One region of the Clostridium swellfunianum genome, then DNA from elsewhere that is predicted to be linked to it. Evidence: riboswitches for the same ligand, from Rfam matches in the RefSeq annotation. Region 1 holds a riboswitch; the other holds the start of a gene.
The links. Region 1 has a riboswitch for thiamine pyrophosphate ahead of thiT (energy-coupled thiamine transporter ThiT). Riboswitches for the same ligand answer to the same signal wherever they lie in the genome.
Positions count from the first base shown of each region.

Region 2: linked by a shared signal. The riboswitch ahead of thiD (bifunctional hydroxymethylpyrimidine kinase/phosphomethylpyrimidine kinase) and the one ahead of thiT (energy-coupled thiamine transporter ThiT) in region 1 are both predicted to bind thiamine pyrophosphate.

Region 1 is NZ_JAMOFV010000006.1:2,912,257-2,928,813, forward strand. Features, by position in the region: gene NBE98_RS14015 (Mrp/NBP35 family ATP-binding protein) at 1-183, shown strand, start outside; gene NBE98_RS14020 (hypothetical protein) at 313-858, shown strand; gene NBE98_RS14025 (ferredoxin) at 950-1,138, shown strand; gene thiT (energy-coupled thiamine transporter ThiT) at 1,217-1,900, opposite strand; TPP riboswitch at 2,026-2,128, opposite strand; gene NBE98_RS14035 (hypothetical protein) at 2,188-2,367, opposite strand; gene NBE98_RS14040 (hypothetical protein) at 2,367-2,522, opposite strand; gene NBE98_RS14045 (DegV family protein) at 2,662-3,507, opposite strand; gene NBE98_RS14050 (sensor domain-containing diguanylate cyclase) at 3,759-4,871, shown strand; gene NBE98_RS14055 (tetratricopeptide repeat protein) at 5,047-5,856, shown strand; gene NBE98_RS14060 (extracellular solute-binding protein) at 6,201-7,430, shown strand; gene NBE98_RS14065 (carbohydrate ABC transporter permease) at 7,570-8,502, shown strand; gene NBE98_RS14070 (sugar ABC transporter permease) at 8,505-9,401, shown strand; gene NBE98_RS14075 (glycoside hydrolase family 13 protein) at 9,502-11,238, shown strand; gene NBE98_RS14080 (MgtC/SapB family protein) at 11,281-11,979, shown strand; gene NBE98_RS14085 (ABC transporter substrate-binding protein) at 12,161-13,204, shown strand; gene NBE98_RS14090 (ABC transporter permease) at 13,267-14,955, shown strand; gene NBE98_RS14095 (ABC transporter ATP-binding protein) at 14,972-16,039, shown strand; gene NBE98_RS14100 (sensor histidine kinase) at 16,125-16,557, shown strand, end outside.
Region 2 is NZ_JAMOFV010000006.1:1,122,556-1,139,112, reverse strand. Features, by position in the region: gene cytX (putative hydroxymethylpyrimidine transporter CytX) at 1-127, opposite strand, end outside; gene thiD (bifunctional hydroxymethylpyrimidine kinase/phosphomethylpyrimidine kinase) at 120-944, opposite strand; TPP riboswitch at 1,132-1,243, opposite strand; gene NBE98_RS05135 (patatin-like phospholipase family protein) at 1,320-2,312, opposite strand; tRNA gene NBE98_RS05130 (tRNA-Asn) at 2,463-2,537, opposite strand; gene NBE98_RS05125 (hypothetical protein) at 2,895-3,248, shown strand; gene NBE98_RS05120 (hypothetical protein) at 3,308-3,868, opposite strand; gene NBE98_RS05115 (hypothetical protein) at 3,871-4,713, opposite strand; gene NBE98_RS05110 (ABC transporter permease) at 4,859-5,617, opposite strand; gene NBE98_RS05105 (ABC transporter ATP-binding protein) at 5,617-6,348, opposite strand; gene NBE98_RS05100 (ABC transporter substrate-binding protein) at 6,402-7,325, opposite strand; gene NBE98_RS05095 (polysaccharide deacetylase family protein) at 7,352-8,095, opposite strand; gene NBE98_RS05090 (FMN-dependent NADH-azoreductase) at 8,269-8,904, opposite strand; gene NBE98_RS05085 (YkgJ family cysteine cluster protein) at 9,156-9,926, shown strand; gene NBE98_RS05080 (polysaccharide deacetylase family protein) at 9,980-10,864, opposite strand; gene NBE98_RS05075 (hypothetical protein) at 11,074-11,253, opposite strand; partial or broken gene NBE98_RS22580 (methyl-accepting chemotaxis protein) at 11,359-11,619, opposite strand; gene NBE98_RS05065 (HAMP domain-containing protein) at 11,736-12,818, opposite strand; gene NBE98_RS05060 (histidinol phosphate phosphatase) at 13,419-14,183, opposite strand; gene lysS (lysine--tRNA ligase) at 14,473-15,927, opposite strand; gene greA (transcription elongation factor GreA) at 16,059-16,541, opposite strand.

The DNA.
Region 1 (16,557 bases):
CAAAGGGTATTCAGCAAAAAATCTGCTGAGGAACAGGCTGGAAATCTTGGGGTACCTTTAATCGCAGAGCTACCTATAAACCTTGATTTGGTTGAAAAGATGGAAAGCAGGGAAGTTGAAGACTTTATCAATGCTTCACCTGAATATGATGAATTGCTAGGAAGCTTTATGAGATTATCATAAAAATTAAAAAGATTGAAAAGCAGAAGAGGTTGACAAAACTTGCTTCTGCTTTTTAATTATTATGTGACTTTAAATAATATGTAAAATGAAGTAAAATAAAAGACACATATAGAGATAGGGGTGTTAAACTTGGAAAATCAAATATTAGTTTATGGACTGCTTGCAGTATTGGCAATTATAATAGTAGTCTCTCTCGTTAAAAAGGCTTTTAAGCTTTTAACTTTTGTAATAGGAATTATCATTATAATTTCTCTTTATAATATACTTATAAAAGGAGTATCTCCAATTGAAGAATTCAATGCCTATAAAACTAATATACAGTATGGCAAAGACATTGCGGAGTATACAGTTAAAATAAAAACTTCTACAGATAAAATTAAAAGTGTGATTGAAGGCAAGAAGCTGGATGAGGTATCTATAAACACGCTTAAAATAGAAAACGATAATCTTGTCAAATATCAAAAGGAAGTTAGAGAACTTAAGCATAGTCCAAAGTTAAACGTATTTCATAATAAATACATTGAATATTTAAATTTAATTGTTGGAACCTCAGATACTGCTGTTAAGGTAGCTGCAGGCAGCAACAAAACTATGCAGGGAACCGAAGACATGTTGAGCAGACTTAAGGTTGGGATAGACAGCTTATCTGCACTAAAGTTTGGCACTGATAAATAATTTTTGTAATAATAAGCCTCTTTTAGGAAACACTATAACTGTTAATGTTATTGTATATAAATGCCTGGAAGATTTTAAGGAGGTTTTTAACATGAAAGCATACGTTGATAAGGATGCGTGCATATCCTGTGGATTATGTCCATCACTATGTCCTGAGGTTTTTGAGATGGAAGATGACGGAAAAGCAGGGGTAGTTACTGATGAGGTTCCAGAAAACGCTATAGACAGCTGTAACGAAGCAGAACAATCCTGCCCAGTTAATGCTATATCAGTTTCTTAATAGAAATATTAAAGATGATAGTCAAAAAAGAGAACGCGGAAGGAGATAGTTTATCTAACTCCTTCCGCGTTATGGTTTTTATGCATTCAATTTTGGTTTGGCCATTACAGAGTAAAGTTGTTTTATTGGCAAAATAGCTAAAATTATTATGCAGAGTATTGCCTCAGGTCCTAAATAGCTTAGGTTATATAAGAAGGAATAGGCAACAGCACTTTGTCCAGGTTCTGCATAGCTTCCATAAAATACTATTCCTGAAATAAAGTGAAATAAAAATCTAGCAGCTATTGCTAACACAACACCTATAAGCATTTGCACTTTGCCCTTATCCTTGAAGTAACCTGTTATACCTAAGGCTGCAAAAGCAAGAGGGTAATCAAAGAGCACTTGAACAGGGTGCATTATAAAAGGGCCAAGTATAAAGTCTAGAAGTCCAAACATAAGCCCTGTCAAAAGTCCAATTTCTGAGCCATAGAAAAGACCAATCAAAAGAATAGGTACCATGCTGCCTAAAGTAGCACTTCCGCCATTTGGAAGCTGGAAGAACTTAATCATTTTAAGAACTGTTCCTAAAGCAAGCGCTACCCCTATGTTTGTAATAATTTTAGTAGTTAGCTTTACTTTTCTTATTCTAACAAAAACAATTGCTAAAATAATTAACCCAATAACTGCAAATATAGCAGTAGGATGTTTTGGAGCTTCAGCAAAGCCCTCACTAATTGCTTTAAGGTCGATGCCCTTAAAGGATAGTCTAAAGTTGTTCATAAAAATACCTCCTAGGAATTTTTGTGGGCGTAAAATAACTATTAATAATACGCCGACTTATAATTATATATGTGCTATGAGGTACATATAAAAAAACCGTATCCAGTTGTGGAATACGGTTTTATAACATATTAAAATCGCTTTCCTACGCTGGTATTATCCAGATCAGGTATAAGGGTTAGTGAAGTAATTTCACCTCTCAGCCTAAAGGCGCCCCTAGCACATATTTACTTATATAACTATTATATTACTAATAATAATTATTAGCAATACAAACTTTAGGAGCTTTACAAAATTAATGGACTAACTTTATGACTTGTCATCTGCAATGAATTCACATTAATATTTACAGTTGAACCAGCTTTTATGCTTGATGGCAAATGTGCAAGACCTACACAGATATTAGTGCCATCCTGCAGGGATAAAAAAGCTTCTGAAGCATATACATCTATAACTACTGCTTGCATTAGAATTCCTTCCTATTCTGTAAGGTTTTATCTATCTCAGGAACTGAAGTTAAATTTTTTTGTATGAAATCAACACCTTCGCCAACCTTCCCTTTGCGCTTGCTTGCCATAGGGAACTTTCCTACTATACCTTTTGCACTTTTTCCAGTACCCATACATATCAACTCCTTTTTGTTGTCTACAATTATATTTTTTGACCTTTTTAATTTAATTATTCAAATTAAATTGAAAATAAAAAAGTATATAAGTTTTACTTTTATGTAAAACTTATATACTTTTTTATTATTATTTAATTTAACCTTCTTTAAGCATTATTATACCTAATAAGCCTGGTCCAGTATGAACTCCTAATGCAGGGCTGATATCAGTAAAATGAATAGCAGAGATATTTTCTCTTCCCACAAAAGCTTCATACAATAATTGTCCTTCTTCCATAGCTCCGCCTTGGAGTATGTAAACTTCTGCCTTGCCAGCAGCTAAGACATCTTTTGCTATGTCAGCAAGCTTGGAAATAGATTGCTTTCTTCCTCTAACTTTAGCATAGGTAAAGTATTTACCATCATCATCTACAGAAATTATAGGCTTAAGCTTTAATAAATCGCCTATAGTACCTGCAACTCTTCCAATCCGCCCTCCCTTTTTTAGATATTCAAGAGTTTCAACCACGTAATACACTAAAACTCTTTCTTTGATGGAAGGGAGAAGGTTAACTATTTCTTCAAAGCTTTTACCATATGCTATGAGTTCTCCACACTTAGCAACTACAGCACCTAAACCAGCTGAAAGAGTTTTTGAATCAAAAACAAAGGTAGTTAAATTATGATGCTGATCGCTTACCAGCTTGAAGGTGTTAAAGGTTCCGGACAAACCAGAAGAGATAGTTATAGCAATTACATGCGTACACCCTTCATCTTCTGCGGCAGTAAATAAATCATCAATATCCTGCATGGACGGCATAGAAGTGGTAGGTATTTCTTGCGAGAGTCTGTCGTAGACCTCCTTAGGCTGTATATTTACTCTGTCTATGTATTCTTTGTCTTTGTAAATAATCCTTAAAGGTGCTACTTTAATGTTGTATTTTTTTATAATTTCTTGTGTTAGGTCACATGAACTGTCTGTAATCAATGCAATTTTACTCAAAGCAGTAATCTCCTTACTATTAATGGCGTAATTATAGCATAGTTGTACATTAACAGATAGTATATATTAATATTTTTATTAAATTTATATAAATTATTCGTTTTATTACGAATTAACATATAGTATAAACTTATTGTAAACTATTAAATAAACAATTATAATTTTATTAAGAGTAAAAATTGTAAAATAATATAAACGATGTTAAGCTGTATAAAATAGTACACTAGAAAACAAGGGGGATAAAAAATAAAATGGGGGAGATCAACTTATTCACAGCTTTAATAATGGCTTTAATAGCTGGTGTAGCTATAATGGAATATTTTAAAATAAAGAAAATCAATAGAAAACTTTTGCTTTTAGAAAAAGTTAGACGTACTTTGTATGAAGTTGCCGAAAAAATTATAAGGATAAACTCCGAAGAGGAGGCATATACTCTTGTTTTGGAAACTGCAATAGAACTTATACCTCATGCATCTAAAGGAAGCATACTTCTTTTAGATGAAGATTGTCAATTCCATTATAAGACTTTGAAAGGATACTCTGAGGAGCTTAAAAAAATCTCTTTAAAAAAGGAAGAGATATATCTATACAAAATAAATAATTTTACGGAGACAGCTATTATTAAGGATCCAAATAGATTCGACGAGGATGTAATAAGACCTGATAAAGTTCATAAGATGAACACTCTTGAAGTTCTTGATATTAGCTGTACAATGAGTTCTCCAATATTTATAGAGGACAACCTCATAGGTATAATTAATGTTGATAGTATAATTAAGGGAAAGTTTTTTACTGATGAAGATTTAGCGCTTATGAATTACATTAATAATGAGCTTCAACTAGCTTTGAAAAATTCATTTGTCCAAAATAAACTTAAATATATGGCAAATTATGATGAACTAACAGGCTTATATAACCGTAGATACTTTAAGCAATTTTTAAGCAAGGAGCTATCACAGGCAAAAAGGTATAAAACCCAATGCTGTCTTGCTCTGATTGACTTGGATGATTTTAAATTGATAAATGATAACTATGGACATAACATGGGAGATAAAGCACTGAAGCTTTTTGCCAATGTTCTTAGAAAAAATTTAAGAAAAACTGATATTTTTGCAAGAATGTCAGGTGATGAATTTGTTATTCTATTTATAAATTGCAGCAAGCAAGATGCAACCCAAAGGCTTGAAGATATAAGAAAAGAACTATCAAAGCAAAGGCTTGAGAATATAGTTTTGAGTTTTAGCTATGGCGTTAGCGAAATAAATTCAGAAATTGATTTAAGTCAAGATGATATTTTTGGTACTGCTGATAAGGAAATGTATTGCGACAAGCATGAGAAGAACATGAGAAAAAAGGCCATATAACCATATATAAGTTTATGAATACAAGAACATAAAAATATAAGAACATAAGAATATAACAAGTTAAGAATTTAATCAGCAGAGCATAAAGGTTGAAAATAGATAGTGATAATTAAAGTGATTTGTTATAATTAATTAGTACTTTAAGTTTAGTTTAAATAAAGGAGTTTATGACAACATGAAAAATTTACTTACAGCGATAATTGTTATAGTATTAGTAACAACTATATTTAAAATTAATATATTGGCTGGACTGCTTATAGTGGCTGGTGCATTATTTTTCTTTATATACAAAAATCGTCCAATCATATATATGATTAGAGCAAATAAGAATTACTCTGATGGAAATATAAAAGAAGCAATGATACTATATGAAAAATCCTATAAGCTTAAAGAGAATAATCCTAAGGCAGCAATAAATTATTCTTATATGCTTTTAAAACAAGGTGAACTGGATAAAGCTCAGAATGTGCTGGAAAATATAATGAAGACAACATTAAATGTAGGGGACAGATCAAACGTTGTTATTAATCTTTCACTTGTTTTGTGGAAAAATGGAAATCTAGATGAAGCTGTCAAAGCACTTGAAGAATTATACGGCAATGGTTATAAGAATACACTAGTATATCAAAATCTTGGATTTTTTTATATATTAAGTGGAGATTTAGAAAAAGCTCTGCAGTTTAATACGGAGGCTTATGAGTATAACAGCTCGGATGCCAGCATATTAGACAACTTGGCTATGACTTATTATCACATGACTGATTATGACAAGGCAATTGAAAGTTTCGAAAAGCTTATGTCTATGAATCCAGCCTTTGTTACGGCTTATTATTACTATGGTTTAACTTTGGATAAGAAAGGAAAACCTGTAGAAGCCTTGGAAGCTATAAAAAAGGCTTTGGAATGTAATTTTTCTTTTTTAACTTCTATAAAAAGAGAAGATGTAGAAAATGAAATTGAAAGATTAGAAAAGTTAATCAAATAAATATTTTATTACGAAGGTCTCAGTTTGCAGCTGAGACTTTTTATTTTAGGTTCCCTTTTATTAGAAAATAGTGTTAGTGTAGCACAGAGGACTTGCATTTAAGAAAGCGTAGCTGTGTAAATTCTCCGTTAAACTCAGTAGTGTTTTAAATGCATAGATTTATGTATTTAGTCGAATACTTATATCGAGATAATAAACATACATTAATGTATACCTCACTGAAAATATTTTCAAAAAACATATTGACTCCTTAGTTTTAGTAGGCTATAATTAATACATAAAGTGCAAACGGTTGCACGAATGTTGCAAAAAAATATAAGAATAGATTAAAGGGGGAAACTTTAATGAAAAGATCTAAAGTTTTAGTATCAGCATTAGCAGCTATGATAGTTGCAACTGCATTAGCGGGATGCGGTAAGAAAGCAGAACCAGCTCCATCAGCAGGCGGAAATACACCAGCTAAAGGTGGAAAGAAAATAATTGTTTGGTCACATCTTAAGCCAGAAGAAGTAACAGCTATAAAGCCAATCGCTGAAGAGTGGGCAAAGAGCACTGGCAATACAGTTGAAGTTTTAGAAGACAAGGGAGATATGAATGCTTTTGCTCAAGCAGCGGCTAGTGCTAAGGCAGCAGATATTATGTACGGTCTTCCACACGATAACCTTGGTGCTTTCGTAAAGGCAGGAGTCGTTGCTGAAGTTCCTTCAGGAGTTATCGATGAAAGCAAGTACGAAAAGAATACAATAAATGCTGTATCTATCGGTGGAAAGAAATATGCAGTTCCAATAGCTCAAGAAACTCTTGGCTTATTCTATAATCCAGATAAAGTTACTGCAGTTCCAAAGGATATGAATGCTTTAATAGAAGATGGAAAGAAAAACGGATTCTTATATCAAGCCAAGGATATGTACTTCAGCTATGCTGTTATAAGCGGTTTTGGAGGATATATATTCAAGGATACCAACGGTGTATTAGATCCAAATGATATTGGGCTTGCAACTGAAGGTGGAAAAAAAGGTTTTGCAATGCTTGAAAGATTCTCAAAAGAATTAGGCATGAAGTCAACAGTTGACTCAGCTAAAGCAGTTGCAGAATTCAAAGCAGGAAAAATTGCCTACTTTATAAGCGGACCATGGGATGCTGAAGGTTTAGCAAAAGAAAAGGTAAAATTCAAAGTTGTTCCAATTCCATCAGTAGACGGAACTAACCCAGCTAAACCATTCCTTGGAGTTCAATCAGCATTTGTTAACTCAAAGTCAAAGAACCAAACAGAAGCTTGGGAATTAATGAAGTATTTAACAGCTAAAACAGAAAAACAACTTTGGGAAGTTGGACACAGACTACCAGTATTAAAGGATTCTCCAATAAATTCTGAAGTAGCAAAGACTGACTATGCTGGATTTGCTCTACAAGCTAAGAATTCATACCCAATGCCAAACATAGTTGAAATGCAAGCTGCTTGGAAGTTAAATGATTCTCTTCCACTGTTATTAGACGGAAAGCAAGATGCTAACACATTTGCTGATACAGCTGCTAAAAACTTAAAGGCGCAATTAGCTACTCAAGCTAAATAATATAACTAAAGATCATACACCCGAGGGTGATTATAAAAATATGCAAATTAAATAGGAGGGGATATCCCCTCCTATTTGATAATAAAGACATAAAGCTGATAATAGTTATATATAAATAAGTAATATATGGAGGATTACAATGGAAAGGAAGAAAAAAGGTAATATATTGGGTAAATTTAAACCATACTTTTATCTATCGCCAGCACTTATTTCAATAATACTTTTAAGCTTGCTACCTATACTTTATACAATTTATATTGCTTTTACAAATTATAATATAAATAATATGGAGAACTTTAAGGTTATTGGGCTTGAAAATTTTAAGCAGATACTTACAGGACCATTAAAGCCAATATTTTTACCAGTTTTCTTATGGACTATAGTATTTGCAGCTATTTTAACCTTTGGTAACTATTTTATTGGATTATTCATAGCAATGCTTTTAAACAACCCTAACATGAAAGAAAAAGGTTTATATAAAGGATTATTTATAATTCCGTGGGCGCTTCCTGCTACAATTGCAATACTATCCTGGCAGGGACTTCTAAATGATGATTATGGAACAATAAATATGCTTCTTAAAAAGCTTGGCATTATAAGTGCAAATATTCCATGGCTTACAGATGGAACATGGGCAAGAGTAGGTATTATAATAGTAAGCTTATGGCTTGGATTCCCTTACATGATGAACGTTTGCTTAGGTGCTTTATCTGCTATTCCAGACACTTATTATGAAGCAGCGGATATAGATGGAGCAAACTGGTGGCAAAAGTTTACTAAAATTACTCTTCCATCATTAGCATCATCATCAATTCCATTATTAATATCATCCTTCTCCTTTAACTTTAATAATTTTGGTGCAGCATATTTAATAACTGGTGGAGGACCAGCTAAATTGGATACCCCTTTTGCTGGACATACTGACATACTAGCGAGCGCTGCCTTTAAAATGGTAAATACTTTGTTTAGATATGATTTAGGAGCTGCATTAAGCGTATTGATATTTATCCTCATCGGAACAATAAGCTTCTTCCAGATGAAAATGTCAGGTGCATTTGAGGAGGTAGATTAACAATGAATACAAAAACTAATAATTCGAACGAAGGACAATTAGTTTATAAGAATAGATTAAAGCCAAGAGATGTAAGAAATCTTTGGCTAAGCAGAATAGTTATTTGGATATTACTTGTAATTGTATTGTTTCCGTTAGTATCCATAATTACAGCCTCACTTTCAAAGGGTAATTATTTTGTTCAAGGAAACATATTTCCAACTGAGATAACTTTAGAAAATTATATAGGATTATTTTCAGGAGAATCTGCAAAGGGTGGAGATTTTCCAATATGGATAAAAAACAGCTTGATTCTTTGTTCTTCAGTTGCGTTGCTTCAGCTTTTTATGACTGGAACCGCAGCTTATGCATTTTCAAGAATGAGATTTAAGGGAAGAAAGAAAGGGCTCATGTCTCTTTTACTTCTTCAAATGTTCCCAAGTATGATGACAATATCAGCTATATACTATATACTTTTTAAGTTTAATTTGATTGACAATCTGTATGCTTTAATACTTATTTTTGCTGGTGGAAGCGCTTATAATATCTGGCTTTTAAAAGGCTACTTTGACAGCTTGCCAATTGAACTTGACGAGGCAGCTATGGTTGATGGCGCTACTCATTGGCAGATATTCACAAAGATAATACTTCCGTTGTCAGTACCTATGCTTATAGTAATGTTCTTGTTTAGTTTTATAGGAACCTACAGTGAATATATTATAAGTGCTGTAGCCTTAAAATCACCTGAAAATTATACTGTAGCACTAGGACTCAGACAATTTATAAATAACCAATATTCAGCTAACTGGACTAAGTTTGCAGCAGCAGCGGTTTTATCCTCACTTCCAATAGTTATAATCTTTATGCTGCTTCAGAAATTTATACAAAAGGGTCTTGTTGCAGGAGCTGTTAAGGGCTAAAAAATATAGTTAATGCAAAATTGGTATCTATAAATTCGGTGTTATACACCTAGTTTGTAGATACCTTATATTTATGTGGAAAATGTTTTAGGAGGAATATATGAATAAACATGCAATATATCATATAACTGATATACCATACGCTTATGGAATAGATGAAAAAACTTTGCTTATAAGGATTAGAACGGCAAAAGGGGATATAGCTAGGGCTATAATTTACTATAAAGATAGATATGACTGGGAAAACCCATTCAAGACCAAAATTATGGCTGTTACAGAATCAGATGAATTATTCGATTATTACGAGGCGGAAATCAGTGTTGAAGAAGGTAGATACAGATACTACTTCGGTCTTCAAGATGTTAAAAATGAAAGAACATTTTTGACCGAAAGAGGTATGTTTACTGAGCTGAGAGAACCAAAAGAACAGGGAGCATTTCAATTTGCATATTTAAATTCTATTGATGTTTACGAAAGTCCAGATTGGGCTCAAGAAGGAATAGTGTATCAAATATTTCCTGATAGATTTAATAATGGAGATAAGACTAATGATCCTGAAAATACATTTGGTTGGGAAGAGCCTGTAACAACTACTAGCCTGTTTGGAGGGGATCTTCAAGGAATAATTGATAAGCTAGATTATTTGAAGGAGCTTGGTGTAAACCTGATTTATTTGACTCCTATATTTTCCTCTTCAACAAATCACAAATACAATACTCGTGATTACTACAGTATTGATTCCGCCTTCGGAAACATAGATAAGGCTAAAGAACTTGTAAACAAATGTCACGATAGGGGAATGAGAATAGTATTTGATGCGGTATTTAATCATTCCGGAGATGATTTCTTTGCATTTGAGGATGTTGTTAAAAATGGAGAGAAATCACGGTATAGGGATTGGTTTTATATCAAGGAATTTCCGGTTGATAAGGATAAGGTAAATTACTTGACCTTTGCAAACAATATTTCAACCATGCCAAAATTTAATACAAATAATCCTGAAGTAGTACAATATCTTCTTAAGGTTGCAGAATATTGGGTTAAAGAAGTAGGGATTGATGGATGGAGACTAGATGTATGCGATGAGGTTGATCATGCCTTCTGGAGGGAATTTAGAAAGACTGTCAAAAAAGCAAATCCAGAAGCTTTAATTATTGGAGAGATAATGCATGAAGCTTCATCATGGCTTAGAGGAGATCAGCTGGACAGCATAATGAATTATCCTTTTAAACATCTATCCATAGACTTTTTTGCAAAGAGAGTTATAAATGCAGAGGAATTTGATAGTGGCTTAACTGATAACAGAGTTATTTATATGAAAAAGATAAATAGTAATATGTTCAACCTTATAGACAGCCACGATACAGCAAGATTTTTAACAGAGGCTGAGGGAAGAATTGAAAGATTAAAGCTTGCTGCTGCGTTCCAATTTACCTATATAGGAATGCCGTATATATACTATGGTGATGAAGTAGGTATGACTGGTGGTAATGATCCTGACTGCAGAAGGTGCATGATATGGGATGAAGAAAAACAGAATAGAGATTTATTTGATTTTTATAAAACTTTAAGCAAGATTAGAAAAGAAAATAAGGCATTAATCTATGGAGACTTTAAAACCTTATACAAAGATAAAAATGTTATTGTATTTAAGAGAAGTATCCAAGGGGAACAAATCATTATAATACTCAATAATAGTGACGAGCATCACTCTTTGAAGCTTGATGAAGTGAATGGCAAGTATGAGCAGCTACTAGATGTAAATAATATTATAATTTGTGAAAATAGAATTAATTTAATACCAAATGATGTTAAAATCTTAAAAGTACTGATATAATGTAAGGAAGGTTTTATGTATTATGCTTAAGGGGTGAACAACATGATTTGGTACGAGGTTATACTAAGGCTCATACTAGCGATAATAGTAGGTGGATTAATAGGATACGAAAGAGAATACAAAAACAGACCCGCGGGCTTTAGAACTCATATTCTGGTGTGTGTAGGTGCAGCTGTAATATCCATGATACAGCTTTATTCTGTGCAAGAAACTACAAATATTATAGTTAGGCAGCCGGTGCTTGCAAGTGCTCTAAAAGCGGATATAGGAAGACTTGGGGCCCAAGTTATAACAGGGGTAGGCTTTCTTGGAGCTGGTACTATAATGCATGATAAAGGTTCGGTTAAAGGTCTTACGACAGCCGCAAGTTTATGGGTAGTTGCTTGTATTGGCTTAGGGGTAGGCTTGGGGTACTACTTCTTAACAGTCTCTGCAACTGTGGTGGTTTTTTTAATACTTGTGTCACTTAAGCAGGTTGAAACAAGGTTTTTTCAAAAATCTAAAATTCAAAAATTTGAGGTCCAATACGTAGATAAGGTAGAGCTGGTAACACATATGGAGGAATACTTTTCAAGCAGGAGTATAAAGGTCCAAAATATTGAGTTTGAACTTGATGAAGAAGATGAATCTCTAAATAAGATAAGTCTTTATACAGTACTTGTTCCAAGGCATATAAAAAGCAGCGAAATCATCAGAGATTTATGTGTTTATGAGGGTATAATTAAGGTTACCCTAGTATAAACGTTTATTTAAGCATAGACTCGTAAAAGAATGGGGACACCCATTCTTTTTGTTATGTATAAAAATTTTACCTCTATGTTTTATATTTTGTTCATTACTTATTAATAAATTATATTTTGTTATATAATTTAAATAAGTTAGTGATAACGTATTCACAATTTAAAAAGGTGAGGTGTAAACCATGAACAAAAAAAGATTTTTAGCTTTGGCACTAAGCACAATTATAGTTGGTTCATTATTTGCAGGCTGCGGCAAGAAGGACGCAGGAAATACAGCTGCTCAGCCTAAGAAAGACTTAAGTCTTACTATTTATGCTGGACTTATGGAAGACCACGCAAATGCAGTAGCTAAGGAATTTGAAAAACAGACAGGTGTTAAGACTACAATGGTAAGACTAAGCGGAGGAGAAATACTTACAAGAATTGATGCTGAAAAACAAAATCCAAAAGCATCAGTGTGGTATGGTGGCCCAGCAGATACTTTTATAGCAGGTATGGAAAAGGGTTTATTAGATAAGTATGTATCACCAAACTCAAAGGATATACCTGATAAATTTAAGAATAAAGACGGCTACTGGACAGGAATATATAATGGATACTTAGGGTTTGTTGTTAATGGAAAGCTATTAAAGGAAAAGGGTGTTGAAGTTCCAAAGTCCTGGGAAGATTTATTAAAACCAGAATATAAGGGACAAATAGTTGTTGCTAATCCTGGTTCTTCAGGAACAGCTTATGCAATGATAGCTACACTTGTACAACTTATGGGTGAAGAAAAAGCTATGGACTACTTAAAGAAGCTTGATGGACAAATTAAGCAGTATCCAAAGACAGGTTCAGCTCCAGCGCAGATGGCAGGTATGGGAGAGGCTATGGTAGGTATATGCTTCCTTCATGATGGCATTAAATATCAAAAGGAAGGCTACACCGATATAGTTTTATCAGCTCCATCAGAAGGAACAGGCTATGAGGTTGGCGCAGTAGGTATAATCAAAGGTGCTCCAGATATGGAAGCCGCTAAAATGTTTGTTGACTGGTGTTTAAAGAAGGAAGCTCAAGAGTTAGGACAAAAATATGGTTCCTTCCAATTTTTAACTAACCCAAATGCAAATCCACCAAAGGAAGCTGATCAGTTAAAATCAACAAAGCTTATAAACTATGACATGGAGTTTGCAGGAAAAAATAGAGCAAGATTAGTTGAAACATGGCACAAGCTTACAAATAAATAAGCTGACTAAATTTAGGCATGCTTTACTGCATGCCTAAAATAATATATGAAAGGGGTAAAAGAATGGCATTAAGCAAACACAAAAATAAATTGCAGCGTGATTTAACAGACATGAAAAAGATTTGGCGAGATCCTATGCTGCTTACAACCATAATATTTGTAATTATAATTCTTTTAATCTTTATATTATTTCCGTTATTTTCAGTGCTTAAGGAAAGCTTTATAACAAAGCAAGGACTAACTTTTCAGTCCTATGCGGCTACCTTTAAGAACTCGCAGTTCAGAGGCACTTTAAAGAATACTTTAGTACTTGGAACAGTTGTAGGAGCATTATCAACAGTTATAGGTTTTATTTTTGCATATGCAGATTCCTATATAAAGTCACATTTTAAGGGACTTTTCAAGGTAGTTTCAATACTGCCTATAATATCACCTCCTTTCGTACTTGCACTTTCTGCAATTATGTTGTTTGGACAGCGTGGACTTATAACAATGAGACTTCTGCATATAGAAAATGCAAATATATATGGTTTTAAAGGATTAGTAATAGTTCAGACTATGACTTTCTTCCCAGTGGCATATCTTCTATTAACTGGACTATTAAAACACATTGACCCTGCTTTAGAAGAGGCTGCCAGAAATATGGGAGCTTCAAGATGGAAGACCTTTGTTACAGTAACACTTCCTCTAATGGCGCCAGGTATTGCGAATTCATTTTTGCTTACATTTATTGAAACAGTGGCAGACTTTTCAAATCCAATGGTAATAGGGGGAGATTATTCAACACTTGCAACACAAATTTATCTTCAGGCTATAGGAAACTATGATATGCAGGGTGGAGCTACAGTAGCTGTTATTCTTCTTGCACTTACCATTCTTCTATTCATAATTGAGAAGTACTGGATTGAAAGAAAATCCTATATAACTGTTACAGGTAAGGCTTCTAGAGAAAGAGAATTAATAAGTGAGAAAAAAATTGTATTTCCAATAGATGTATTCTGTATTTTAATAACTATATTTGTCCTTTCCTTCTATGTACTTATACCAATAGGAGGATTATTCAAGATTTGGGGTGTTAATTACTCCTTAACCTTAAATCACTTTAAGTATGTATTTGAACTTGGCTTAAAACCTCTAATAGATACAACCTTCCTGGCAACTGTATCTACACCTATATCAGGAATACTCTCTATGATAATAGCTTTCTTAATTGTAAGAAAGAGGTTCTATGGAAGAGGATTTGTGGAATTTACATCATTATTGGCGATGGCTGTACCAGGAACGGTAATAGGTATTGGCTATATACTAGCTTACAATACTAAGCCTTTGGTACTAACAGGAACAGCAACTATACTAATAATTGCTTTTATAATGAGAAGCTTACCAGTTGGAGTGCGTTCTGGTGTTGCAGCTCTTCAACAGATAGACCCAGCTATAGAAGAAGCTGCATCAGACCTTGGAGCAGATACAACAAAGGTATTTACCTCTGTTACACTTCCATTAATAAAGCCTGCTTTCTTTAGTGGTCTTGTTTATACCTTTGTAAGAAGTATGACCGCGGTAAGTGCAGTAATATTCCTTGTTTCAGCAAGATATAGCTTGCTTACAGTACAGATACTTTCTCAGGTGGATGCAGGAAGATTTGGAGTTGCAGCAGCTTTCTCAACAATATTAATTGTAATAGTGTTTATAGCAATAGCAATTATGTACTTCCTGCTTAGCAAAATGGGAATAAGCAGAGAAGAACTGTAATGATGGAGGTTTAGAAATGAATAAAAAAGGTGTTAATATAAAAAATCTTTCTAAAATATATGTTGGTGCAAATAATAATGAATTCAAAGCAGTAGATGATATATCAGTTGATATTAAGGCCGGTGAATTTGTAACTCTTCTTGGACCTTCAGGCTGTGGAAAGACTACGACTCTAAGAATGATAGCCGGATTTGAAATTCCAACCTCAGGCGAAATATATCTTGGTGGAGATAAGATAAACAATCTTCCTCCAGACAAGAGAGATACAGCAATGGTGTTTCAAACCTATGCCCTATTTCCACACTACAATATATATGATAATATTGCATACGGCTTAAAGCTTAAGAAGTTAAGCAAGGAAGTTATAAAAGAAAAAGTTGCAAAGATAATTGATCTTGTAGGATTAAATGGAATGGAAACAAGATATCCAAATCAATTGTCAGGAGGACAGCAGCAAAGAGTTGCTCTAGCTCGTGCGCTTGTTATGGAACCCGGAGTACTCTTGTTTGATGAACCACTTTCAAATCTTGATGCAAAGCTTAGAGTATATATGAGAACTGAGATAAGAAAAATACAAAAGAAAGTTGGAATAACTGCTGTTTATGTTACTCACGACCAATCAGAAGCAATGAGCTTATCTGATAGAATTATAATAATGAACAAAGGAAAAATTGAGCAAGTAGGAACTCCAAAGGAAGTCTATTACACACCTCAAACAGAATTTGTTGCTGACTTTATAGGAACAGCTAACTTTATAGACGCTGAAATAGTATCTATACAGGATGAAATTGCTGATATAAGCGTTTATGGAAAAAAGATGAGCATACCATACAAGGGAAACAAAAAGGATGGAGAAAAGTGCAGGCTTGTTCTTAGACCAGAAGCTGTAGAGGTAGGAAGAGAAGGATTGTTAAAGGGAACAGTAATACTTTCAACCTTCATGGGTTCCTATCAGGATTATGTGGTTAAGGTAGGAGACGCAGAAGTTAAAATTCAGGACAATAATCCCCAAGGTAGAGATGTGTTTAAAGAAGGGGAAGAAGCCATGATTAGATTCAATCCATATAATGTTCATATAATATAGAAAAACTCTCACACTAGAAGCCCAACGGTACTAAGTTGGGCTTTTAGTGTTATAATAATTTATATAAATAGAGAGGAGCTGCAGCATGAATATATTAAAAAAGGGTCTGTTTAGAAACAGGCTTTTTAGGGCTTTCATTTTGGTAGGAATTATTCCGCTTCTTCTTATGGGCAGCTTTTCTTATTATGATACCTCAAGGCTCATAAATGAAAAAGTTAACTCTTCGGTTAAGGAAAATCTAGAAGTTATGGGAAAGCTAGTTGATTCTTCAATGGGAACACTTATAAGTATAACCTCGTATATCTCAACCAATGAAGATGTGCAGATTGTTCTAAGAAAAAAAGAGTATAAAAGCTATGATGAAAAATTCGGAGATGTTCAAAAGATATACAAGATTACCAGCAGTGTACTGGCAACTCAGAGGCTGGATGTCCCTATATACATTGCAGGGATGAATAAATACAGCAGATTTACTACCACAGATTACTTCCCGCCAATATACTCGGATTTAAAGTCAG
Region 2 (16,557 bases), 1.8 Mb from region 1:
GCACCCCTGTTTTAAAGCCCAGTGGAGCTATAAGCCCTCCAGTCAAGATTTCTGCAATTGAAACTGCAGCTCCAAACCAAAGAAATACATAGGTCCAAAATCCAAGTCTTTCATCAGCATTAATCATTTAGCAATCCTCCTTTCTTATATAGCTCATAAAAATGATGGGTTGGTCCACAGCCATGACCTATATCTAAGGAATGTTCTATAGCTGTAGTTATATATTGCTTGGCCCTGCTAACTGCCTCCTTTATAGAACAGCCAAGCGCCAGGTTTGCAGCTATAGCAGAGGATAAGGTGCATCCAGTTCCGTGGGTATTTTTTGTAGGTATTCTTTCCGAATGAAAATAGGTAAGCTCCTTACCATCATAAAGTACATCCACAGCTTCTCCTTCCATATGCCCTCCTTTTAGAAGTACATTTTTGCAACCAAGCTTATAAATTTCTTTTGCCCCTGCCTCCATTTGCTCAACAGTTTCTATAACCTTAATTTTAGAACCTACTTCCTTCAAAATCTCTAAGGCTTCAGGTATATTAGGAGTTATAACATAAGCGTATGGGACTAAATTTTTAATTAAAGCACTTTTAGCCTCTGGCTTTAAAAGAGCATATCCACTTTTTGATATCATTACAGGGTCAAGCACAATTCTTTGAGCCTTGTATTGCTGAAGCTTATGACTTATAGCATTAATTGTTGAAGCTATAGAAACCATTCCTATCTTTACTGCATCCACTTCTATATCTGTAAAAATAGCATCAATCTGCGCTTTAATTATTTCCTCATCTATATCCTGAACAGCGAAGACCCCTTGAGTATTCTGCGCAGTTATAGCGGCAATAACACTCATTCCATATACTCCATTAGCACTAAAGGCTTTCAAATCTGCCTGTATTCCTGCACCTCCACAGCTGTCAGAACCCGCAATAGTCAATACCTTTTTCATTTCTTCTCCACCTTTCATTAAACTAATTAAGTATCCTTATTGGCACGAAACAACTTTGACTAATCTAATACCTTGAGCATTATGTAGATTTTAAGTTTCCTCATGCAGTGCTTACTAAAATAATCAAAAAATAAAAAGCACGAATCCATAGGATTCGTGCTAAAAATCTTGTACTACTAGCTAATAATAATACACTACAAACATCTTCCTACGCTGGTATTACCCAGTTCAGGTTCATAGGGTCAAAGAATTATGGTTCTTAATCTCAGTTGGCCTATCCAACACCCCTGTGTCAAAAACGATATTAATTTTTACACCTTAATCATAGCATGTCAAATAAATACTTTCAACTATAAATTATCCATTATCCAATAGTTAAACATCCATTCTTTTCAACTTTCTTACTTCTCTAAAGCCGTTGTTTAGATTCATTAGCTGCTTCAGCTTTCTGAATTCATCATCCATAGTTTGCTTTTGGAGCATCAGTATTTCTAGGTTTTTACTTATGCCTTCATAATTTTCACTTATGAATTCACCCATATCTTTACCACTATGGTAGCCCGCAAAGACCTCCCCAAAAATTGCTATCCCATCCTTGTAACCTTCAAGAATTCTATCTATAGCATCATGCTTTGAGAAATTCAGGGTTCCTCTAAGCCATCCTCCCAAATCCTTTGAAGGAAGCATTTCTATTATCTTTGCGTTCGGATACAAGCTTTTGTCAATTCGTCTTCTTTTGTTGAAATATATAACGATTATTATATCGCAGCCAGCATCGTAGAGAGGCTTAACAGGAATATTGTCTACAAGTCCACCGTCCATATACCACTTCTCATTTATGCACTCTTTTTCAAATACGAGAGGTATAGCAGAAGTAGCATATAAAAGAGTTTTTAATGACTCTGTCTTAAAATCCTTAATATTAAAATACTCTGCCTTCACCTCTGGAACCTCAGAGCAGCATACATAACATTCCTTACCCGCGGTATTCAGCAAATCATAGTCCACATATTTTTCAATGAGTTCCTCAAGCCCCGCCCTTGAAACAGTTCCATATTCCTTTAGCTTCTCATCCATCTCCAAAAGATTTCTCAGGTTATTTTTAGTTTTTCGAATAAAATATAAATTTCTAAGTATAAGCTTTTCGTCTATAGGAAGCATTTTCTCCTGAGATATATTAATCCATATATCCTCTGCCTCATCGTACTTTTCCTGCAAAAACAACATAGCATTTAGGGCTCCTATTGAGGTTCCCGAAACAGCTTTTATATCTTTATCAATTCCATAGGTCTTAAGCGCTTTCCAAGCTCCTATTTGATAAGCTCCCTTGCCTCCGCCCCCGGCAAATACCAATCCCATCTTTGTCATACAGCATTTCACCTGCTTTAATATTTTATAAACTCAGCAGCATCAATTTACAGCATAATATGTTAATATTTTACTATCGCTAAGTATAAAAAAGCAATGCCAAAACTGACATTGCTGGTTAACTTTATGTAAATGTTCAAAAAATAAAAATGGCTCCGTGGAGAGGACTCGAACCTCCAACCCTTCGGTTAACAGCCGAATGCTCCGCCATTGAGCTACCACGGAATGCTCACTACATTTGTTATTATAGCAGATTGCAGAAAAAATGCAATAGGTTTTTTGAAAAAAAATTATATGTTAGAAATAATTTATTTTATCTCATTCTATAAAGATTTTTAGTAAAATAAAGTGCATAATTTCATATAACTAAGTTTTAAAATGGGTGATATTTTGATTTTATTTGACAGTCATATACATACAAAGTTTTTAACTGATTCCCAGATGAACATTGAAGAAGCAATAAAAAAAGAAAAAAGCTGAGTATTGCTATGTTAATTAATTATTTACAATGTTGCCACCATACTGCAATACAGCTGCCTTATTATATAGTTAAATCAAATAAGAAAAGGAGCTGTAAAAGCAATGGATGAAAATAAAAATCCAGTTGAGCAAAACTTGAATATTACTAATGAACAAAAGGTAGAAGGAGCAACTTCCTCATCAGATATAAGCAAAGTAAAAATAGTAAGTGTTTTAAAGCATAGGTTTAAAAATATGAAGCCAGGCTTTAAAAAAGCAATTCCCCTTATACTTGTAGGTATCATATGCTTTGCTGCTGGTATTGGAGTTGATAGAGCTTTTATAGGTAGACGAATAAATAGGAACTTTAAGGATAGACCTGGAATAAATCAGAAGCTGCCTAACAATCCTAATATGAATAAACAAAATGGTAAGAACAATGATAATTCATCTTCTAGAGGTTCTCAAAAGCAATAAAACCTTATAATAAAAAATCTGCAGCCACTCCCCCTTGGCTGCAGATTTTTTTGTTATCTTTAATCTTTTATTAATTCTTTGGATTTTCTAAATAAGCCCATTAAGAGTAAAGCTGCAACTATGTTAAGTATTAATGGAATAAACATAAATCCAGCTACATCTTTAGGCATATTTAAAGAAAAAGGCATGTAGAAGATAAATATAACATTCAGTATAAAATAAAATCTGTAACGATCTCTTGCATTTTCTTTAAGCTGCTCTTCTCCCCTGCTTTCAGATACTAAAAATATTCCCTTGCAAATTATATAGTACATATACAAGCTAATTAGTACAGATGCAGATGATAATATCATAATCCAAATAGAAGCATCACCAAACTGACCTTCTAGCAAATTTACATTTTTAGGCTTAAAAAGTTCTATCAAACTTATAACAATTAAAATTGAAGCAGGAATCTTTCCTCTCTTGAATATGGGATTTTGTTCTTCCAGATTAATTAAGGCTGATAAAATCAACATATATCCCACAAAATTGGGGAGGATATCAAAAAATCCAATATTGAAATTGAAAACTACTAAAAACATTCCCCAGAACAGTTTGTTATAGCTATCATAATACATACTTATTCCCTCCCCTGTGCTTTCAGCAACTCCTTGATATTATACCCCTTAGAATGCTGCTGCCAGTAGTTTATAATCTGGAATGTGCTTTTCTCCCTGTAACCATTTGAATCCTCAGTTAAAACCTCTATCGGCAAGCTATACACATAAGAACTTCTTATATCATTTTTATCAAGTCTAAAACTATACTCTATACTGACATTTTCATTTGCTTTAATATTCATTGGCAAGGAAATATCGTTATAATCTTGACCATTAATCCTAAACTTTAACGCATCACCAACAATTTCATTAAATCTAAAGCTTAGTCCAAGTATTTTTATATCTCTTCCTGCAATAAAGCTTGCTGATCCAGTATTATCACTGCTGGAAGTAGAACCGCTATTCTTCAGATTTAATGTTTCCTTTTTGTCTGGCGTATCACTATATAAATATATTTTTCCCAAATCTACAGTCATGGTTTTGCCATCAGAAAAATGTACTTCTGCTTTTGTTATTACTTTATTTTTTAAATCAGCAGGAATTTGTTCTGCCTTTCCGTTAAACATATTTATTCTTAAATTTTTCATTTTGTAATATATTCGCTCAGAATTCCATTCAGTCTCAACAAAAGGCACATATTGCTTGTTAAGCTCTGGAAAACTTATAATTACTACATTCTGAGCAGAGTTGATATTTTGAAGATAAAAAAGCTGAAATTCAGACCATCCAGAATTGATATTATAATAATGCTTTAAAAAAAGAGGCTCCTTAAGAACTCGACTGTTGTAATAAAATACATTTACTGTCCAAGCTGCTGCAAGAAGTATAAGACCTGTCACTATTAACTTTTTACTGTAATTCATTTTTCCCCCGCCCCAAAAATATTTTCTATCTATATACTAATATTACCATATTTGCATATCATCTAGATATATCAATAAATAAATTCATAAACAAAAAAGGTTAACAATTCTTAGCTTAATAAAAGCATAAAATCGTTAACCGTTCTTATTTCGATATAAACATCCATGGACAAAGCTTTCTTTCCATTAAATCTATAAGTTTAAGTATAAAAAGCCCCATCAAGCTTAAAGCTAAAATGCCTGCAAACATTTCTACATACCTAACCATTGTCCATGCGTTCATTATAAAATAACCTAATCCATAGGTAGTAGCAAAATTTTCACTAAAAAATAAAGCGGATATACTTATGCCTATACTGACCCTAAGTGCTGAAATTATCTTCGGAAGCACAGCCGGTATAACTAGATTGGTAAATATCTGGCCTCTGCTTAACCCTAGTGATACCACCGAATCAAAAAGCTGCGGCGAAATTTCCTTAACTCCATCTCTTGCTGCCAAGAGTATTGGAAAAATTATAATAGTTATAATAAGCACAAGCTTTGAACTATCACCTAACCCAAGTAATATCATAAAAACCGGTAAAAAAGCTATTTTGGGTATTGGATACAAAATGTAGGCTGCAGGCGAAAGAATTGAATCTGCGAGCTTGTTCATGCCTATCCACAATCCTAAAGGAACTCCTATTAAAACAGATATTAATACTGCTGCCAATATCCTATATAGACTTGTGCCTACATGAAGCAGCAAGTCTCCACTAAGCAGCTTTAAAAACATAATTGTAGTTTCTAGAGGTGCTGGGATAACCCTAGCATTTATAGTCATATGCATAAGCTGCCACATTAACAAAACTATAAACATACCTATTAAAGTTCTGCTATTAATAATTCTCTTTAGAAAATTCATTAACCTTCACCTTCATAAAGCCATTGTCTAACTTCTGCACATATACTGTAGTACTCAGGCTTGGACCTTATATTTTCATCTCCGAAGTACGGATTATCAATTATATGCTTAATAGCTGACCTTTCCATTACAACTATTTTTTGTCCCAGAAAAACAGCCTCCTCGATACTGTGAGTTACAAGCATCATAGTCATAGGTTTTTTCTTATATATACTTAAAATCAAATTTTGAATATGTTCCTTCGTTATAGCATCAAGCGCAGATGATGCCTCGTCTAAAAGCAATACATCAGGCTCCGTTACTAAAGTTCTTGCTATGGAAACTCTCTGCTTTTGACCTCCGCTAAGCTGCTCTGGAAACTTATGCTTATGCTCTATTATATTTAATTCTTCAAGAATTGCATCAACCTTTTCAGCAGTAATAGTCTTATGAACTCCTCTGGCTTTAAGCCCTAACACTACATTATCCCATACAGTTTTCCAAGGAAGAAGCCCATTGTTTTGAAGTATTATACCAGTTTCTTTCCTTACTCCTTTAAGCTCAGTTTCATTAATTTCAACATTTCCGTCACAAGACTTTAAAAGCCCAGCAATAATATAAAGCAGAGTAGTCTTCCCGCATCCAGAGGGTCCAATAATAGCACAAGTCGTATTCTTATAAATATTTAAATTTATATTCTTAAGCGCAGTTTCATTTCCGTAACTATAGCTTAAATTCTTAATCTGAATCATATTTTAAAAAGCACCTCTCAGTTATCTACGAACTTAGTCTACAGTCTAACCCCCTATTCTATAAACTTGAAATTGCTTACGTCTTCAAATTTATAATCTTTCTTTACTAAGCCTTTTTTCTTTGTCCATTCTAGAACGCTGCTAAAAGTTTCAGGGGTTATCTTTCCTGCCTTTTCATACTTAACTCCACTGCTTAGGTATTTTCCTATAGCATCAGGGAAGCCATACTTGCTTAGTATTTGGCTGTATTCAGAAGCATTCGTAGTGTTCATATACTCCACAGCCTTATTATAAGCTTTATAAAAAGCCTTAACTTCCTTCTGATTATCCTTCAAAACTTTTTCATCAAACATTAAAGTTCCAGCTTTTAAATTATATTCCTTAGAGGTTGCAAGAAGCTTAGCTCCTTGTGACACAAGCATGCCAGCTTGAGGCTCAGTAAATATAACTCCACTTATCTTATCAGCTAAAATTGCCTCAAAACGAGCTGTAAAAGAAGGAATAACAACGGTTTTATAGGTTATATTATTCTTTTTAGCCATTTCGTCCATTATATACTCCAAAACAAAGTTAGGTACTATGGAAACATCTTTTCCATTAAGCTTTTCAAAGCTATCTATACCTGATTTTGGAGAAGTTAAAAGCTTAAAATCCTCATTTATATCTGAGGTAATTTTCATATTAACTCCTGCCTCATGAAAGGTTAATGAGGTCATAACATCTGCTATTGTTGCGTCAAGCTTTCCAGCTTGTACAGCAACGTTTCTGTCATTAGGGGCATTAAAAGGAAGAAGCTCTACATTTACTCCTTCTTTTTCATAAAATTCTTTTTCCTTAGCTACAATTATAGGAATTGCAGATTCAGCTGGCAAAAGTCCAAATTTTAAAGTTTTGCTAGCTGTTTGCTGTTTTGTGCAACCAGCTAGCATAGTTATTGATGTAGCTGCAGCTAACATTAGTGCTAATACTTTTTTCATAAGTTTTTTCATCCTCTCAATAAATATTATTTAAATATACTTTTAAACTTCTCTAGGTTGTAAGGGAGTATTACAGCATTTCTATGGAGCTTTAAAGGATTTGTTCCCTTTGTGTTCCTTCCAGCTTCAGAAGTAAATGCAAGCAGCGTTCCAAGCTCTTTAAGCCACTTAATATTATCCTCTGAATAGCCGCCAAAGGGATAGGCAAACATATGCTTAACATTTACAAACTCTTCACAAGCTTTGTAATCTTCATCAAAGGTTTCCTTATCTACCACCTGTATAGCAGTCAAGTTATCCTTTCTTGTATGCAAGGCCTTTGTATGATTTGCATATTCAAACACATCACTCATAGCTTCTAGCTCTAGCCTAGATAAACAAACAGAACGAGTTGTTGAATATTCCCTAGGTTCATCAAATAGCCAATCCAAAGTTACAAACCCAACAGCGCTAAAATTATATTTCTTAAGTATTGGATATGCATATAAAAGCTGTGACTTATACATATCATCAAAGGTTATAAGCACTGATTTTTCTGGAAGCGCTTTGTCATTATAATAAAAATCAACTACTTGCTGTAGTTTTAAAGTTGTATATCCATTTTCATAAAGATACTCCATCTGCCTTTCAAATTCTTCCTTAAAAGCAAATAAAACCTCAGGAAGTATATCCTTATACCCCTGCTTAACTTCAATACCTTCATAAGTATTTCTATTGTAGTCTTCTTTTTTAATAATTTCGTGATACATAAGTATATTAAATCCGCTCAAAACTTACTTCACCCTCCCTTAGCTATGAACTTGACTTCATCTTTCAAACTTCACAATATATAATGTTATCTCATTAAATTTTACATGTCAAACTTATAACAAATGCAAAAATAAAAAGGACACTAATAGCCTTAAAGTTATTAGCATCCCTATGTTTATTACTATCTTACTATTTAAAACTGTCTTGCTGCTTCCTTAGCCCTTAGAACAGCTTCAACCATTATTTCTTGAGCCTTGTCTGGCGCTGCATTCATGCCCTCAGCTATAATAGACTGCTTGTCAGTAATTCCAACAAAACCTAAGATAGCATTTATATATTTGTCACCCATTTCTACAGCCGCTGCAGGTCCTTGTGAATATATCCCGCCTCTAGCTTGAATATGAACAGCCTTTTTATCTTTTAATAATCCGACTGGTCCATTTTCAGTGTACTTAAAGGTCTTGCCAGCAACACAGATACTATCTAGATAAGACTTCATTCTTGCTGGCACAGTAAAATTCCAAAGAGGAGTAACAAATACATATTTATCAGCAGATATAAATTGCTCTAGTATAGAGCCCATAGCTGCTATTTTTTCTTGCTCCTCTGAAGCTAGTTGTTCAAAGGAAAATCCTTGTGCAAATTTTCCCCAGGCACTAAATACTACCTCATCTATCTCTGGTACTGTCATGTTGTATAAATCTACATTAATTATTTCGTCTTTTGGATTTGCTTCTTTGTAAGTGCTAACAAAAGCTTCTCCCATCGCTATACTAAAGGATTGCTCCACACTTTTTGGATTAGCTGTTATATATAATACTTTTGACATTATTATCTTCTCCCTTAAATCTTACATGATTAATTTGCATCAACTTACTTTATGTAACTATAATATTATAACTAATAATAATTGTCAAGTAATAATATACAACAAATTATTAATTAATTCTATGTGTCAATTCTTTTTTTAGAGATGGTTTTATAAATTAATTTATACTATAATAAATTTATGAATTTAAAATTATTGATTATTCGAATTATACAGTACATTGCGTGAATATAATTAGGGGGGTTATTGATATGCAAAATTTAGCTAAAACTGTATCAATTCCAAAGGAGAACTTATGCATTTGCGGTAGCGGTAAAAACTTCGGAGACTGCTGCTCTCATAAGAATCACACTTATGAAAGCTTGCTCATAGATGAAACAGGGGCAACAATAGTCTATGATCAGAGCGAAATTTTAAACTTAGTAAAAAGCCTAAATAGCTTTATTGAAGCAAGAGTAAATAACATTGCCACTAAGCTATCTGCTGAAGAAGCTTTAAGAAAATTAAAAAAGCTTTATCAGAAATTTGGAGAAGCGCTTAAACCTATATCAAACAGCACTTCCTGCAAAGCAGGCTGCAGCCACTGCTGCAACTTACTTGTCTTAACAAGCCAGCTTGAAGCAGAATTAATAAATCAGTACATAACCACTCATTTTTCTCAAATTGAAATTGAAGAATTTAAAAGAAAAATAGAAAAGCATAAAGAGTTACTTAAAAGCATTCTACCTCTTAAGGACGGTTCTTTCTCAAAGGAAAGTACTCAGGCTTATTTATCCTCTAACATTTCCTGTGCTTTCTTAGACAGTAATAATTGCTGCAGCATTTACGAAGCAAGACCTTTCATATGCAGAAAATATCTCGTATTTAATAGTCCAGAACTATGCAAAAATCCTTTCAGTAAAACAAATCAATATTATGCAGGTTATCACACCACCGTAAAGGACACCATCATAAAGCTTAATCAGTTGACCTATGGACATGATTATAAGTACAAGCACTTGCTAAATTGGTTTATTGAATAATAAAAAAGCTAGTAATACATATTCTAAATTCCACATGTACTACTAGCTTTCTTTTACTTTTTCTTTGGACCTTTTACCAGTTCTTTAAAATATTCAATCTCATATTTGCTGCTGATAGCATGTCTAGATAGGTTATAAAACCCATCAGATTTCCTCGCTCGTCCATAGAAGGTCGTTACTGCAACCTTATATTCCAATTGCTCTAAGGCCTTAATTGTATCATCATTATACTCACCATATGGATAAGCAAGATACTTCACTTCTCTTCCCAATATATTCTCTAATCTTTTTTTAGAGTCTCTTAGCTCTTTGTATTGTTCATCATAGGAAAGATTACTTAATCTTGGATGTGTTACTGTATGAGCTTCAATCCTTACTCCATTTTTATCTAGTTCCTTAATTTGATTTGAGTTAATAAACTTATTATTGGTATCAATCGTTGAAGTAATATCAAAAATAGTAGCCTTAAATCCTAATTGTTTTAGTATAGGATAGGCATTAGTATAATTATCTACATAACCATCATCAAAAGTAATAACTATTGGTTTTTCAGGAATGGGAGCATTATTAGAAAAATAATCATAAACTTCATCCAGGCTTAGGGTTGTATATCCATCATCCTTCAAAAACCTCATCTGTTCAGCAAATTTTTCCTTCGGTACACACATTTCATTGGTAGGTGAGTAATCTACATAATGGTACATTAAAATTGGAATGTCTTTATCACCTCTATGAACAATTTTATCAACTTTTCTCTTAGCCCTAGCTTTTAACCCTCTAAAAGAATTAGGCTGCTTTACATCTTCATAAAAATTTAACTTCTCTATCCTTATTCTATTCTCTGCCTGAATCTTAGCATTTCCTTTTCCCCGAACTATAGAATTTGCTGATGTACTGTCATTAAATAAGGTGATGCTATTATTTAATATCAAAGTCATAAAGATAACACCCAAAATTAGAATTAATGCCGAAGAAAAAATAATAAGGTGTTTTTTTGAAATATGTTTCTTCCATCCCACTAATACTCACATCCATTTTCTAATATTTCTGTCATTTTAAAAATTATACCATATTATTCACAAAAAATTAAGGACTTAGCTATAATTTTTATTGTCACTACTACTATAGTTAAGTCCAAATATTTATATTAAAATTTGTATTGTTTTATACTGCTTACAACATTATTAATCATATTATCCAGCCTTTCAACCGAAGCTACTATTTCTTCCATTGCTTTAGACTGTTCCTCTGCCGAGGCACTTATTTCTTCAGTTGCTGCAGCAGAGTGCTGAGCTATAGAAGCTATACTTTCAACAGAGCTTAGCACATTAATTCTTAAATGATCAATTTCTTTTATATCCTTATCCAGATATTTTATTTCGTTTACTGTATCATTTACCGTGACATTTATTCCATTTAATGCTTCTCTTGAGGTTTCTATTGCAGTTTTAACACTACTAATAAGAGTCTTAGACTCATATGTTGCTTTACTTATATCTGCAATGCTATAAGAAACCTCATTTACTATCTGCTGAATTTCCTTAGCAGATAAAGCTGCCTGCTCAGCGAGTTTCCTTACTTCTTCAGATACGACAGCAAAACCTCTTCCATGTTCACCTGCTCTTGCAGCTTCTATAGCGGCATTTAATGCCAGTAAGTTTGTCTGCTCTGCAATAACTGTAATTGTCTGCAGTATATTATTTATAGAAGCAGATGCAGCAGATAACCCTTCAACCTTGTCAGCTATGTTTAATGCTAAGTTTGAGTATTGTCCAAAGCTTTTCTCAAGGTTGCTTATGGAAGTACTGCCTAATTCATTTTTTCCTTCATAATAGTTGTGTTCGTATTAGCTAAATGTAATCTGTCAGATATTTCATGCACCTTTTTTGACAAATCATTTGCAAGTTCATAGCCTCTAGTTGCCTCTTCTGCCTGGTCAGAACTGCCGGCAGCAATTTCTCCTACATTTGTTGCTATACTTTCACTAGAAGCACCAGTTTCTTCAGCTGACCTAGCTATTATATGTGAAGCTGCCGCCAACTCCTCAGATGAGTTTTGAATACTTAACAGCACATTCTTGATGTTCTCAATCATTTTGTTAAAGGACGCTGATAAAATTCCTAGTTCAGTATGGTCTTTAACCGTAAGAGCCTCTACTTGCAAATCATTATTTGATACCTTGTTAGCTATACCAACTATTTTAATAATTGGTCTCGTTATGTATAAAGCCATCATTCGCCCGCAAATTGCAATAATAAAGCTTGCGCCAAAAGCTATAAATACAGCTAAGGTTTTAAGTCTCTGAAGACCCTTGTACATATTTTCAACATCATAATCCACACCAATAAAACCTATAACCGTATCATTATCCTTTATTGGATAATATGAACTTATAACAATTCCCCACTGGCCTTCGTTTCTCATCTTTGTATCTGTAAAAACCTTGCCGGAATAAGCTACATCATAGCCTACACTGGACTTATCTAAATCACCTATGTGAGACAGACCTTCTTCATCCGACCCATCAACTACATACATGAACTTTCCATCATCAGTTTTTCTCATAGTGTAGACATACTTTGAACCGCTTATTTTTCTTACCTTCGAAAGACTTTCTCTCATGTTTATATAAGAGGCTTTCTTTTCATCCTCAACAGTTTTAAGCTGTTGAAATTCTTTAACATCAATATATTCCAAAGCACCTTTAGCTATGCTGGCAGCTTTTTCTGCCATATTCTTAGATATGATACTGCTGCTTATTCCATATAGCAATGTGGATAAAGATGTTATCATTATTACGGATAGAATCAAGAATGTAAATGTTATCTTTGTCCCTAACCTTTTAAAATAACCAAGCTTTAAAGTGTTACCTAAGTCTGTTTTATTACTCATAATACTTTCTCCCCTGCATTTATGACCTCTTAACTCTTGTGTCTCTTGAGTTTCCTGAGACACAGCAATTCAAACTGTTGTATCCTCTCCTATTTCCTTTTTACGCTACTCATATCCTATGGTAGGCCTAAATCAATGTTAAATTAATCACAAAAATACACATACGGAGAAATTATATCATACTATATATGTCTAAACAAGATACTTTATGTTGAAATCTCATTGAAATTATAAAAGTTTGTTTTAATAATTATCGCTTTATTAATTATCTTGCAATTTAGCTATGATTGTTATATAAATCGAATAGAAGAAAAATAATTATTTTACGTTAATCCTTCAGATAGAATTGGACTTTGTTTTGTTTATCAAACTCACCATAAATAAGTAGACTTATATGGGGTTCGTAGTCCTCAGCACAGAATTTTGCTTTCAGCTTTACGCTCATGGTGGACATCCTTGTCGTAAGCTAGCACTTGGTGTTGCCAACCCCTGCAGCGGGCTTTCTCCATCAAGCTGTATCCTATGCTGGGCGAACTAAAAAGGCAACTAGCTTACAACCAGTTGCCTTATCATCAAAGTATTCATTGCTTAACTTCTTTTTTACACAAATTCAGGCTTTCTCTCCTTGAAATAGACAATTTTAAGCTTGCAGTTTTCAGCAATCACTTTAGCCATATCAAAGTTAAAGCCTATAGAGTTCTCATAGTGTGAATCAGACCCCACAGTTATCATTCTTCCACCCAGTTCATAAAACCTTTTATATATCTTTGTTAGATTATTTATCGCATCATTGTTTCCGAGCCTTCTTGTATTTAATTCCAGCGCCTTGTCAGCACTAATAACAGCCTTTAAAACCTCATCAATGTATTCAGAAAAGTCTTCGTAGTAAATTTCCTTGTCCTCATACACTGCATACCTTGAAATATAATCAATGTGCCCTATGCTATCAACAAAACTGTGAGTTTTTATACAATCCAGCATATATCTAAAATAATGCTCGTAAGAATCTTTTTTACTTCGATTTATATAAAAATTCTTATCAAGCACATCCATATTATCTACAAGGTGAACAGAGCCAATAACATAATCAAAAGGATAGCTTTCAATAACTTTTCTATTTTCCTCTACCTGATTAGTTATCATCCCTAACTCAATACCTAATAAAACCCTATCACTTCTATACTTTGAATATTCGTTAAAGTATTGATCAGGATCGAATATAAACTGATTTTTATCTGGAAAGTTTAGGTCCATGTGCTCAGTTGTAATAATACCTATGTCTAACTCTGAAGCCTTCCTTATTGCAGCTTCTATAGTCATTTTAGAATCAGTTGAAAAGTTTGTATGCATATGCGTATCAAACATATCTTTTTACCCCCTACACACCGTAATTCCACTTGTTGTAATTTATTCTATACATAAAAATTATTGATTTTTATTTCTTTTATTCTAAATATTTCATATGTAATTACTAATACTATAGATATCGCGTCTTTAATTTTTCATTTTTATCACTCAAGACAAATATCTCATAATTCTCATTTATTGTTTAAATTATACTATGTATTTACTATTTTTGCACAAATCTAATATTTATAATAAAAAGTCTCAGTGACAGCTATTTCATTAGCCGTCACTAAGACTTTGCCTATTACTATTGTTGATTTGGTTTCATTGTTGGGAATAATAGTACGTCTCTAATAGATACAGCATCAGTTAAGAACATTACTATTCTATCTATACCTATTCCAAGTCCGCCTGTTGGAGGCATACCTGTTTCAAGAGCGCTCATAAATTCCTCATCAATCATGTAAGCTTCGTCGTCACCAAGCTCTCTTTCCTTAGCCTGCTGCTCGAACCTGTCTCTCTGAACTATCGGATCGTTAAGCTCTGAGTAAGCATTACATACTTCTCTTCCATAGATAAAACCTTCGAATCTTTCAGTAAAGTCTGCATTTCCTCTCTTCTTTTTAGTTAAAGGAGAAATTTCTACAGGGTAATCTATAAGGAAGGTTGGTTGTATAAAGTGATGCTCAGCAAATTCTTCAAATAAGCCATTTAATACATCCGCCTTTGTACAATCCTTTATTTCCTTCTTGAATTCAAGATGCTTTTCCTTAGCTATGGCTTGAGCTTCTTCATCAGTCTTAACTGCACTAAAGTCTATTCCAGCATATTCCTTAACTGCATCTACCATTGATATTCTTCTCCATGGTGGAGTTAAGTCTATTTCAGTTCCTTGATACATAACCTTTGTAGTTCCGTTTACCTTTTGGCAAACGTAAGCAACTAGGTTTTCCATAAGCTCCATCATATCGTTGTAGTCAGCATAAGCTTCGTATAACTCTATCATAGTGAACTCCGGGTTGTGTCTTATATCAATACCTTCGTTTCTGAAGTTCTTGCCCATGTCATAAACTTTTTCAAAACCGCCAACTATAAGTCTCTTTAAATATAGCTCTGTAGCTATTCTTAGATACATATCTATATCAAGAGCATTGTGGTGAGTTGTGAAAGGTCTTGCAGCTGCTCCGCCTGCTATTGGTGAAAGTATTGGAGTTTCAGCCTCAAGATAGCCTCTGTTGTCAAGAAACTCTCTAACATATCTTATTATCTGAGTTCTCTTTATAAAAGTTTCCCTTACATCTTCGTTCATTATAAGGTCAACTTCTCTTTGTCTATATCTTAAATCTGGATCCTTAAGTCCATGCCACTTGTCTGGAAGTGGTTTTAAAGACTTTGATATAAGCTGGAATTCTTTAACGTGTACAGAAGTTTCTCCTGTCTTTGTTTTGAATACAAAACCAGTAACACTTATCCAGTCTCCTAAGTCAAAAGTCTTAAATTCCTTAAGGTTTTCTTCTCCAACATCGTCAATTTTTATGTATATTTGAAGTCTTCCATATCTATCCTGAATATGTGAGAAACCAGCCTTACCCTGAACTCTTTTGGACATAAGTCTTCCTGCAACTGTAACGGTTTGATTCTCAAGAGCTTCAAAGTTGTCCTTGATTTCTTTTGAAGTATGTGTCCTGTTCACCTTATAAACATCAAATGGGTCCTTGCCTGCTGTCTGTAAATCTGCGAGTTTTTGTCTTCTGATTCTAATCTGCTCGTTAAACTCGGCAGTCTGTTGTTCTAAATTTAATTCATCATTAGCCACTTAATAACCCTCCGTTTCGTTTATGCGCTTAAAAGTGAAAGCTTATTATACTTTCACTTTTAAGCATTATTAACTAATTACGCACTCTTTATTTCAAGAATTTCGTACTTATTAACTCCATCTGGTACTGGAACTTCCACGATTTCCCCAACTTTTCTTCCAATTAGAGCTTTTCCAACTGGTGATTCGTTAGAAATCTTACTTTCCATTGGATTTGCTTCAGCTGAACCAACTATTAAAAGCTCCAACTCTTCATCGAATTCAAAGTCTTTAACTTTAACCTTTGAACCTACACTTACCTTATCAGTAGAAATATCTGCTTCATCGACTACTGAAGCATTTCTAAGCATGTTTTCAAGCTGTGCTATTCTTCCTTCAACGAAAGCTTGTTCATTCTTAGCTTCGTCGTATTCAGCATTTTCGCTTAGGTCTCCATAGCCGCGTGCTACCTTGATTTTTTCTTTTATCTCAACTCTTTTTATAGTCTTAAGATACTCTAATTCTTCTTCTAATTTTTTTACGCCTTCATAAGTCATCAAAAATTTTTTTGAATCACTCATTTTTTTCTCCCCTTCA